DNA from 2 places in the Cupriavidus sp. 2TAF22 genome. Region 2 is predicted to be linked to the other one. Evidence: predicted binding sites of a transcription regulator. Region 2 holds the regulator's gene; the other holds the start of a gene.
What was found. Region 2 encodes FliA, which starts transcription of late flagellar genes. Its sites were predicted from a motif close to CTAAAGTTTNNNNNNNNNNNGCCGNTA; they were not measured.
Positions count from the first base shown of each region.

Region 1 (5,582 bases), on a different contig from region 2:
TTCGAGCGCCCCCAGCATGCGGCCCATCTCGTCATTGCTGTGCGCCTTGATGCTGTAGGTCAGGTTGCCCTGCGCCAGCGCCTGGGCGGCTTCGAGCGCCTGGCGCGCCGGCCCCGTGATCGAACGCGTGATGCCGATACCGAGCGCGATGGCCAGCGCCACCGCGGCGGCAGCCAGCCCGACCAGCACGTCACGCGCCATCTCGTAGCTGGCTTCCGATTCGTCCACGGCGACGATCGCCACCTTGCGCCCGCCCTCGGCAAGTTCAGTGAGCTTGTCGAAATAGGGCGCCTGGGCCGCCGGCAGCGTCGCCACCAGCGCGCTGCGCGCGCCGTCGAATTCGCCGCCCTGCAGCTGGCGCAGCACCATGTCGAGCTGGCCGTTATACGCCTCGCGCGCTTCGGTCAGGCGGCGGTAGGTTTCCCGGATCTCCGGCCTGGCGGACTTGGCGAGCCATTTGCCGAGTTCGTCCAGCGTGGAACCCATATCCTGGCGCAGCGCGCCGATCTTCTCCGCGTTGCGCCGCACCGCGACCGGGTCCTCGTTCAAGGTGGCGTCGCGCACGAGGATACCGATCCATAGCGCGTCCTGTTTGACGCGCTCGATATCCATGACCTTGAACAGCCGCCCTTCCACCGTCACGTGCATCGATTCGTTCATGGTGCGCAGGGACACCACGCCCACGACAGCCACCGCCACCAACGTCAGCGTCACCACCGAAAACGCCACCGTCAGGCGCGCCCCAATGCCAAAGTTTCGCAACCAACGCATCTTCCCGGCTCCTTTTTGCTTTTTCATCGCGCGCGGCGCACTCGCTCCAGACAGGCTTCCGGATCGACGCCGCATCGCGGGCTTAACGGCAGGGGACCAGACAAGCTTGAGTACATTTGCGCGTTTTGCGCGAAGAAAGCGAAAAACGCGAAGATACGCGGAGATATAGGGGGAGAAAGACCGGCAATTCAGGGAATTGGCAGCGTGCGTCCTGTCGTCTAATGGCGGCAGGCACTTCGATGTGCTGCCATCGGGCCTCGTGCCCGGCGGCATGCCAGACAAGAAAAGTGGGCGCACAAAAAAAGAAGCCCACGCGCGGGGTGCTCGTAGGCTTTCCAGGACTGCTAGGAACCGAAAGGTTCAGTAGCGAATATAAACCTGCTTACATGAGGTGTAAATCCAATTTCTATCAGGGATATCTCGGATAGGAAAAAGTGCCTGCTCTGCCACTCCTTGTGGCGCATGGGTGGCACCGGATGCTTCAGCAAGCAGGCCAGGGCCGTGTCATCGCCAGCAACCCCATGCTGCACAGGGGTTGCGGGCCTGGCCGGCGTTGGGATTTGCCCCACAAGTGAACATGGACATATATTCACCTATTGTGATGCAATCGGTTTTTTAGAGGTAAACCTCTAGGCTAGGCGCGCCCCCCAACCGTCCATATTTGTAAAATTTTGTTACTCTCGCCCCTGAAGTATTCCCCTTCTCTTCTGGCGGCGCCGCTCGCCACCGATTGCGAGGCGGTATTGGACCCCCCTCCCGCGCACATACCGCGGCTGGCCGCGATCCATGCACCCCGCCCCCCCGGCCAGCATCGAGAGCGGATGTTTCATCCCCAGTTCCGCCCAGGCCGGGCCGCAGCCCGCGCTCAGCAGTGCGTCATACCTCAGTTGCCCACGCCTGGTTATCGAATCCCTGCCAGCCGCCAGAACCCGCGCGGGCTCTTCCGGAGAAGTTGTGAACAAGAAGGAAACCAGGGTGGACCGCCCTAGCCGGAAGCTGCAGCACCAGCAACTGTCCACCCACCGTGCGAGCCGCAAGCCGGTCATCGTGCACCTGTCCAGCGGCATCCGCCTGCATGGCGTGATCGTCGCCGCCGACAACTATATGGTGCTGCTGGCCGAATCGCCGGACGATCCGGTGCCCCAGGTCGTCTACAAGCACGCCATCGCGGTCATTACGCCCGCCCACGCACCGGAAGCCATGGCCAGCGTGCCGGGCGCGGAAAGCTCGCCGGAGTTCGTCAGCCTGTATACGCCCCGCACGCGCAAGCGGCGCTAGAGATATGGCGAGGATGACCAGGCGTGGCGCCGCCAGGGCCCCGGCCACGCGCCCCGCCGCGCCAGCCGGAGCGCGCAAAGAAACTTCAGGGCACGACCGCAAGATCACACTAAACCTTTTCCGACGCTGGTCGATAACCCTAGCAACGGAGGCACTACACGCACTGCAACGCAGTCAGCCAACGTTACACGGCAGCCGCCGGACTGTGTAAATCACTGCAACTAGGAGTCGTACCATGTCGTCGATCATCAATACCAATTCGTTGTCTCTGATGACTCAGAACAACCTCAACGCTTCGCAATCGCAACTGAACACCGCGATTCAGCGCCTGTCGTCGGGTCTGCGCATCAACAGCGCCAAGGACGATGCCGCCGGCCAGGCCATCGCCAACCGCTTCACCGCCAACATCAACGGCCTGACCGTAGCGCAGCGCAATGCCAACGACGGTATCTCGATGGCGCAAACGACGGAAGGCGCGCTGACCGAAGTCAACAACAACCTGCAACGTATCCGCACGCTGGCCGTTCAGGCCGCCAACGGTTCGAACTCCGCCTCCGACCTGAAGTCGATCCAGGATGAAATTACGCAGCGCCTGGCTGAAATCGACCGTACTTCGCAACAAACCGACTTCAACGGCGTCAAGGTCCTGTCCTCGTCGGCAAAGGCCCTGAACATCCAGGTTGGCGCGAACGACGGCCAGACCATCTCGGTCAACCTGTCGGAAATCAGCTCGAAGACCCTGGGCCTGGACAGCTTCAGCGTGACCAGCACCCCGAACAAGGCTGCTACGGTTACCGACCTGAGCAACGCAGTGACCGCCGGTACCGCCACGAAGATCAGCTCGAGCCTGTACCAAGTCACGACCAAGAACACCTTCGCCTCGACCGACCAGGTCCTGGCCAAGCTGCAAGACGGCGACACGGTTGCTGTGGCTGGCGGCAACACCTACACCTACAACTCGAGCACCGGCAAKTTCTCGTACAAGGTGACCACCGCTGCTTCGGCAGCCTCGCTGTCGAGCTCCAACCTGCCGGCATTCGGCCAGGCAGCCGGCACGTACACCAACGCCAGCGGCGCATCGGTCCAGTTCAAGGTCGACAGCGCAGGCAAGCTGACCGCCGCTGACGGCGTCACCACCCTGTACGACGACGGCGCCGGCAACCTCACCACCAACAACACTGGCGGCCTGTCGCAAGCAACGCTGGGTGGCGTGTTCACCAACGCCGGCTCGGCTGCCGCTGGTGTCGCAAGCGTGCAAGTCAACGGCACCACCTACACCTCCGCTGCTGGTGGCAATGTCACCAACAACGCAGCAGCCAGCAAGAACGACGTGGCAGCTGCAGTGCTGGCAGGCGGCTCGGGCAACGCGACCACCGTCACCCTGGGCAAGACCAGCGGCCTGACGTCCACGATCAAGCTTGACGGCGCTACCGGCAAGGCAGACGGCGCCAACGGCGCGACCTCGAGCTACGTTGATGCAAAGGGCAACCTGACCACGACGGCCAGCTTCACCACCAACTACGCTGTCGACACCACCACCGGTGCCGTCACCGTGGCAGACAACAGCGCCAGCCCGGCCGCCGCAACGGATCCGGACATCAACGCGAAGATCGGCGGCGCCGCCTACATCGACGCAGCGACCAACGCATTCACCACGAGCACGACCTCGTCGTCGGGTTCGGGCACGACCGATCCGCTGGCCGTGCTGGACAAGGCGCTGCAGACCGTCGACAACCTGCGCAGCTCGCTGGGTGCAGTACAGAACCGCCTGGACTCCGTCATCTCGAACCTGGGCACGACCGTGACGAACCTGTCGTCGTCGCGCTCGCGCATTCAAGATGCGGACTACGCAACGGAAGTGTCGAACATGACCCGCGCGAACATCCTGCAACAAGCTGGTACCTCGGTGCTGGCGCAGGCTAACCAGTCGACCCAAGGCGTGCTGTCGCTGCTGCGTTAATTCGTAACTGCTTCGCTGAAGCCGGCATTCGTGCCGGCTTTGGCATAACGGGCCTCGAGTGTTTCCCCAGGGCCGCGGCCCTGGGAAAGCATTCCAACCTCCGACTTCCGAACCGACATGGCCGAATCCTTCCCGATCCCGTCCGGCATCCCCGCCATTCCCGCCATGCCGGCCAGCATGGCGTCGGGCGGGGAAACGATGCGCGCAGAGGCCGGCATTGCCGCCACTGCCGGCAGCGAGGATTCGCCGGCGAGCACGCCGCAGGAACAACCGGGCGGACTGGATGCAGCCGTCAAGCGGCTGACCCAGGTCCTGCGCATGGCATCGGTCAGCGTAGAGTTCGAGATCGATAGCGATTCGCACCGCATCATCACGAAGGTGGTGGACAAGACCAGCGGCGAGGTGATCCGCCAGATCCCGACCGAGGAAGTCATCAAGATCGCGAACGCCATGCAGCAATTGCAGGGTCTGTTCGTGCATCAGACCGCGTAAGACCGCGCAAGACAGCACAAGACCGGACCCGACCCAATCAAGCTATACCTGGAGAAGCAGTCATGACAAGCATTTCGAACCTCGGCGTAGGCTCAGGCCTGGATCTCAGCTCGCTGCTGGACCAGCTCACCACCGCCGAGCAGGCTCCGCTGAACGCGATCAAGGCGCAGCAAGCCAGTTCCCAGACCAAGCTTTCGGCCTACGGCACGCTGCAGAGCGTGCTGGGCGCGTTCCAGGCCGCTGCCAAGCAACTGGCCGACCCGAGCTTCTTCAACGGGACGACCGCGACCTCCAGCAACACCGGTGTCCTCACCGCGACGGGAGGCAGCAAGGCGACTTCCGGCACCTACGCCGTCAACGTCTCGGCGCTGGCTCAGGCCCAGTCGCTGGTCGCCGCCGGCCAGGCTTCCCAGACCGCGGCGCTCACGACCGGCACCATTCACATCGACTTCGGCACCATCACCGATGCCGCCGGTGGCAGCCTGGACAACAATGCCGCCAGCCCCACCTACGGCCGCTACAGCAACGCCACGTTCGCCGCCACGGCGGGCTCGAGCGGGATCGACATCAAGATCGACAGCACCAACAATACGCTGCAAGGCGTGAGCGACGCCATCAACAAGGCCAACACCGGGGTCACCGCCAGTATCGTCAACGACGGCTCGGGCACGCCGTATCGCCTGGTCCTGACGGCCAAGGACACGGGCGCGGCCAGCAGCATGCGCATCAAGGTCAACAACGAAGCCGGCAGCGGCACATCGCTGGCCGGCCTGGTCAGCTATGACGTGAACAACGGCTCCGGCGGACAACGCATGCAGCAAAGCATCGTCGCCCAGAACGCGCAGCTGACCGTCAACAACATTGCCATCCAGAGCGCCAGCAACAACGTGACCGACGCCCTGCCGGGCGTCACGCTGGCACTGACCCAGACGGGCAACACCAGCGTCGCCATCCAGCGCGACACCAAGACGATCCAGACCGGCGTGCAGTCTTTCGTTTCCGCCTACAACAATCTCCAGAGCGTCGCCGCGAGCCTGACCGCCTATGATCCCAGCACCAAGACCGGCTCGCCGCTGACCGG
Region 1 is NZ_JBFRFX010000007.1:147,900-153,481, reverse strand. It holds gene AB4Z48_RS11010 (methyl-accepting chemotaxis protein) at 1-771, opposite strand, end outside; gene AB4Z48_RS11005 (RNA chaperone Hfq) at 1,726-2,049, shown strand; gene AB4Z48_RS11000 (flagellin N-terminal helical domain-containing protein) at 2,285-4,009, shown strand; gene AB4Z48_RS10995 (flagellar protein FlaG) at 4,127-4,501, shown strand; gene fliD (flagellar filament capping protein FliD) at 4,564-5,582, shown strand, end outside.
Region 1: a site for FliA is predicted at 2,159-2,185, ahead of AB4Z48_RS11000 (flagellin N-terminal helical domain-containing protein). Genes of this name have one in related genera too.

Region 2 (5,582 bases):
CGAGTCTGTCAATCATGTCTGTGTCTCGCTGGAGGGAGAGAGCGATGAAGGTCGACCTTCTTCAGGTGTGCCATCTTAGGTTCGGCCCTGTCATCCCAATCGTGCGAATAGGGCAAAGAAAACTGCGTATTTCGGAACGAGAGAGAAAGCGCGGCTGCCTACAATGGGTCCTGTTCTCGCGGCCCGGCCCGCGCGCCGGTGGCGCGCCAGCGCACCGCTCCTTGCCTGGATGCACCCATGATTCCTCGTTTCCGGTCCGCCGTTGCGCGTGCCCTGCTCTGTGTGCTCGCCGCCGGCGGCGCCCTGTCCGGCAGCGTCCGCGCAGCGCCGCCCTCGCCCTTTGCCGAAGACCCGGTGCGCGTCGCGGTGGAGCGGTTCCTCGAACGCCAGACCGCCGGGCTGCCTGGCAAGGCCAGCATCCAGGTCGTGCCGCCGTCGGGCGGCCGCGCGCCGGAATGCACCCTGCCCGAACCCTTCCTGCCGCCGGGCGCGTCGCCCTGGGGCCGCGTCTCCGTCGGCGTGCGCTGCGGCGGCGAGCGCCCGTGGACGCGCTACGTGCAGGCGCGCGTCGCGGTGGTGGCCGATTACTACGTGGCCGGCCGCAATTTCACCCCCGGCGAGCCGGTAGACCCTTCTGACCTGGAAGTGCGCCAGGGCGACCTTTCCAACCTGCCGCGCGCGGTGGTGACCGACCCCGCGCAGATCGCGGGCGCCGTGGCCGCCAGCCGCATCGCAGCGGGTTCGCCGATGCGCACGGATCTCCTGAAGAAGGCCATTGCCGTGCGGCAGGGACAGAACGTGACGGTGGTGGTCGAGGGGGATTCCTTCCAGCTCAGCAGCGAGGGCAAGGTGATGGCCGAAGCCGCGGTCGGCAGCAATGTGCAGGTGCGGCTCAAGAGCGGCCAGGTGGTCAGCGCGCTGGTGCGCAATGGCGACACGGTGGTGCTGCAGCAATAGGCTGGCGTGCCTGGGTAGCGCAACGGTCTCATGAGACAATGGCGCGCAGCGCTGCAGGATGTGCAGCCGGCATCCCAGGACCGGCGTCCGGCGGGCAGCGTGGCCGGACGGGTCCGTGAGCCGGGCCGGATGGACCCGGGGCGGCCCTAAAGTTCTGCCGCGACCGTCCGATAAGCCAGAGGTACCCAGCAAGGAATCACCGTGAAGATCAATCAGACCACCTCCTCGAGGCCGGGCGACGCCGGCGACGGTGCAACGCGCAGCGTGGCAGGCACCCCCGCCGGCCCGGCCGCCGCCCCGGAAACCCCCGGCGTGCGCGTCAGCCCGCTGGGCGCCCAGGTGCGCGAAATCGGCGCGCGCCTGGTGGAAGACCAAGACGACGACATCGATACCGCCAAGGTGGACGAAATCCGCCAGGCCATCGCCGAAGGACGCATCAAGATCGACCCCAGCAAGATCGCAGACGGTCTGCTGGCGTCGCTGCGCGAACTCAACGGCGGCGCCTGACGCTCGACACCGGCGGCAAAGCCAACCCACGACACTTAGGCAAGCCATGAGCCAGTCCCTGATCCAGAACCTCGCCCGGGAAACCGAGCTCTCCAAGGAATTCGCCGCCGTGCTGGGCGAAGAGCGCGCCATGATCAAGGCGGGCGACTACCAGGCGCTGGTCGGCCTGCTGGATCGCAAGGTCGAACTGGCCGGCTCGCTGCAGACGCTGACGCGCACGCGCGAGGCGCAGATGGGTGCCATGGGGATTCGCCTCGGTGCGGGCGGCCAGCTGTTCGGGCGCGAGATCGTGCCTGCCGTCGAGACCGCATGGCGCGACCTGCTGTTCGCCGCGCGCATGGCGCGCGATGCCAACGCCGTCAATGCGGCCGTGGTGGATGCGCATCTGGAGTTCACGCAGGAAGCCATTCTGGCGCTGCGCCACCGGGGCGAGACGGGCACGTTGTACGGCAAGGACGGGCGAACCCAGCAAGGTCCGCAAGGCGTCAGCCTGGCGGCGGGCTGAACCGGTGTCTTGTCGCCACGGGCTTTCGCAAGCCCGCGGCGAAATGCAGGAAAGACCGAACGAACAAAAAAAGCGGCTTCGCTCCCGGCAGGGAAGGCGAAGCCGCTTTTTTTGTTCGGGCGCGGTGGCGGAGCCGGCGGCTTGAGGGTTGAAGCTTGAGCGGCTGCGGGGGCTTGGGAAGCGGCGCCCGGGCGGAAAGGCCCGGGCCGCCGAATCCATGCACCTGCGGTCTTACCTGTACCCCACCACCACTTGTCCCGACTGTCCCTGCAGGACGGGCGTCAGCGCGCCCTTCCCCGGTACCTGGAACGCAAACACGAATCCCCTGCCTGCGTCATCCCCGCTGAAGGCATCGGTGAGTCCCTCCGCCCCCGGCAGCAACACGCAGCGCTGCGCATTGCAGAGATAGGCCTGCAGATCGAGCGGCGGCGTGCGGGTAAAGCTGTAGCGCCACCGCACGGTGGTGATGGCGCCCTCGGCCTGCGGCAGATACCCGGTCGGGGTGATGGGTGCGGACATGGTGCGCAGGCCCTTGCCATACAAGGCGGGGCCACTCACGGAAGCCGACCACGAATGCAGGGTAGGTCCTGCCGGCGCGGCCCAGCCGTGGCTGCAGCATGCGGCAATGGCCGCCACGGCGATACGGCGGGACCTGGCTTTCATAGCAGCCCGCGCAGCTGCGAACGCAGGCGCGTGATGGCCTGGCTGCGGATCTGGCAGACGCGCGACTCCGTCACCTCGAGCACGGCGCCGATCTCACGCAGGTTCAGCTCCTGGTCGTAGCACAGCGACAGCACCAGCTTTTCCCGCTCGGGCAGTCGCTCGATGGCGCGTATCAGCGCTTCGCGCATGCCGCTCTCCATCAGCACGGTGAGCGGATTGCCGTCGTCGCTGACGCTCAGGTGGCGATCCAGGAAGTCTTCTTCGCCGGAGCGTTCGAAGTCTTCGTAGTGCAGCAGCTGGCAGCCATAGACCTCGTTGAGCAAGGTCTGGTATTCGTCGAGTGGCAACTCGAGCTCCTGCGCCACCTCGGAGTCCAGCGGCGCCCGGCCGAGCGTCTGCTCGAGGCCGCGCACGGTACGCTCGATGCGCCGGGTGAACTGGCGCAGGCTGCGCGATTGCCAGTCGTTGGCGCGCACCTCGTCGAGCATGGCGCCGCGGATGCGCTGGCTGGCATAGGTCTCGAAACGCGCACCGTGCGTATCCTCGTAACGCTTGGCGGCGTCGAGCAGGCCGATCATGCCAGCCTGGATGAGGTCATCGAGCTGCACGCTGGCCGGCAGCTTGGCCGCGAGTTGCAAGGCGATGCGACGCACCAGCGACGCATGCGCGGTCACGGTGTCAGTCTGTTCGAGCTTTCCCTGAATCGTATACATGGTGGAATTCTCGTGAGTCCTAGCTGGCAGGCCCGGCGCTCAGGCCAGGGCCGTGGCCGGCGGCGCCAGCGGCGCGGCCGGAGGGGTTGAACGGGCTACGGCTGGTGAAGGCATGGGAAGCGGCCAGCCGGCGATGCCGACGGCAAGACGGCGCAGGGCGGCAGTGGCCGGCGCCGCCGGATACGCTTCGACCACGCAGCGGCCAAGCGCCGTGCTGCGCTCGACCAGCGGATCGTGCGGCAGGCTGCCGGCAGGACTCGCGTCCACGCCGAGATACTGGCTGGCGGTGCGCGCAAGATTGCCGAGCACGGCGCTGGCGGCGGCGTCGCTGGCGGCGGCATTGACGACCAGGTGGAAACGGCGGCAGGCGTAGAGGTGGTTCAGCTGCTTGATGCAGGCATAGGCGGCCTTGATCGATGCCGGCTCGGCACGCAGCACCACCACCACGTTGTGCGCCATGCCGGCCACCTGCGACAGGGCGCCCTCGGCATCGCTGCGGGCATCGCTGAGCACGGTGCGGTAGCCATTGAACAGGCCCAGGTCGCCCGTGGCCTGCGGGCTGCCGGGCAGCACGCCGATGGTGCCCGCGGGACGTTGCCCCAGCGCTGCCTCCAGCGTGAGCGCACCGCCCAGCACGGCGGCCAGCGTGCCCTCGGGCGCCGCGCCGGCCAGGCGGGTGGCGCGCGCGCCAATGCGGTCTTCGTCGATCAGCAGCACGCGTTCACCCTGCATGGCGAGCGCATTGGCCAGCCCGAGCGCCACCGTGGTGGCACCGGCGCCCGCATCGCTCGCGACCACCGCGATGCGGCGCGTGGCACGCGGCGCCAGCATGCGCCGCAGGCTTTCGGCCTGGTCCAGGGCAAGTGAATTCACGTTCTACTCTCCCTGCACCTGCGCCAGCGCCTTGAACATCCGGCCACCATCGACGAAGCCGTCGGGCTCGGTGGCGGGCGCGGCCGGTACGGTCGGCACAGCAGGTGCGGCACGGCCATTGCGCGCGGGGTAGTTCTCCAGCACGTCCAGCAGCGCCAGCAGGCGGCCCATGCCTTCGACCAGCACGGCAGCATTCGGGGTCTGGCGCGCCGGCGCGCGCGCGGACAGGCGCGCCAGGAAGGCCGCGGCTTCCGTGTCGCCGGCCTGCTCCAGGCGCAGCGCGGCCACGGCCATCTGCAGTGCCAGCAGGCGCGCGCATGCCTGGTTTTCCGCCTGCGCGGCATCGTTGGCGCCGTCCTGGCGTTCGCCCTGGCCGAGATGGTCGAGCGCATGGCGCAGTGTGCGCAGGTGCGCCTCGCCGGCTTCGGCCCAGCGTGCCCAGCGCGCCAGTTGCGCGCCCTCGGCCAGCAGTGCGGGCTCGCACAGCAGGTATTGCACGGCCAGTGTCTGGCCGTTTTCACGGTCGACCAGGCGCGATACCAGCAGGCCGGCCTCGGTGCCGCCCTCGCTGCCGCGCGTGCCGCGCACCTGGCTTTCGAGCACGCGCACCGGCGCTTGCGCGATCCACTGCACGGCATCGCGGCCGCGGTACTCAATCTCTTCGAAGGCATGGAACGTCAGCGTCTCGGCCAGCGCATCGACCTTCAGCGCAACGCCGTTGCTGGCGACGCGCGTGGTCTTGCGGGTGGTGGTCAGCCAGCGCTCACCTGCCTGCTGCCAGCGCGCCAGCGTGGCCGCGGCCGGCATGGTGTCCAGCACATTGACCACGGTACGCGCGGCGGCGATGGCGGCGCCCAGGTTGGCGGCGTCGGTTTCCCAGCCGCCCTGGCTTGCCTGCAGCGCTGGGGCGGTACGCCCGCCCGGCGCCGCGGCGGCAGCCAGCGGCAGGCCGTCGCGGTCGGCCAGCCACAGCGTATGCTGCCACGGGCGCGGCGCGCGGCGGCCGGCCGCGGGCGCGGCCACGGTGGCGCTCAGCGCGAGCACGAAGCGGTCGCACTGGCGGGCGAGATCGCGGCAGGCGGCCTCGCGCACGTGTTGCGCCATCTGGCGCGCCGACGGTGCGCTGTCCGCGCGCTGCTGCCACAGGGTGCGTACCAGGTCGAAGCCGAAGTTGCCCGCGTCGAGCTGGTCCACGCAGTCGCTGACCGCGTTGGCGCTGTCGGTCAGCGAGCGCAGCATGCCCTCGGCGCCGGCGGTGGCCGAAGCACCCGCGGCGCGGGCGCCATCGTTGTCATCCTGCCCCGGCATGACGCGGCGCACGGCATCGGCATCGGCAAAGACGGAGCCGCGGCGCGGGGTCTGGA
Region 2 is NZ_JBFRFX010000042.1:70,052-75,633, reverse strand. It holds gene flgB (flagellar basal body rod protein FlgB) at 1-16, opposite strand, end outside; gene flgA (flagellar basal body P-ring formation chaperone FlgA) at 238-957, shown strand; gene flgM (flagellar biosynthesis anti-sigma factor FlgM) at 1,159-1,464, shown strand; gene AB4Z48_RS33345 (flagella synthesis protein FlgN) at 1,511-1,969, shown strand; gene AB4Z48_RS33340 (flagellar protein FlhE) at 2,201-2,632, opposite strand; gene AB4Z48_RS33335 (RNA polymerase sigma factor FliA) at 2,629-3,345, opposite strand; gene AB4Z48_RS33330 (MinD/ParA family ATP-binding protein) at 3,385-4,218, opposite strand; gene flhF (flagellar biosynthesis protein FlhF) at 4,222-5,582, opposite strand, start outside.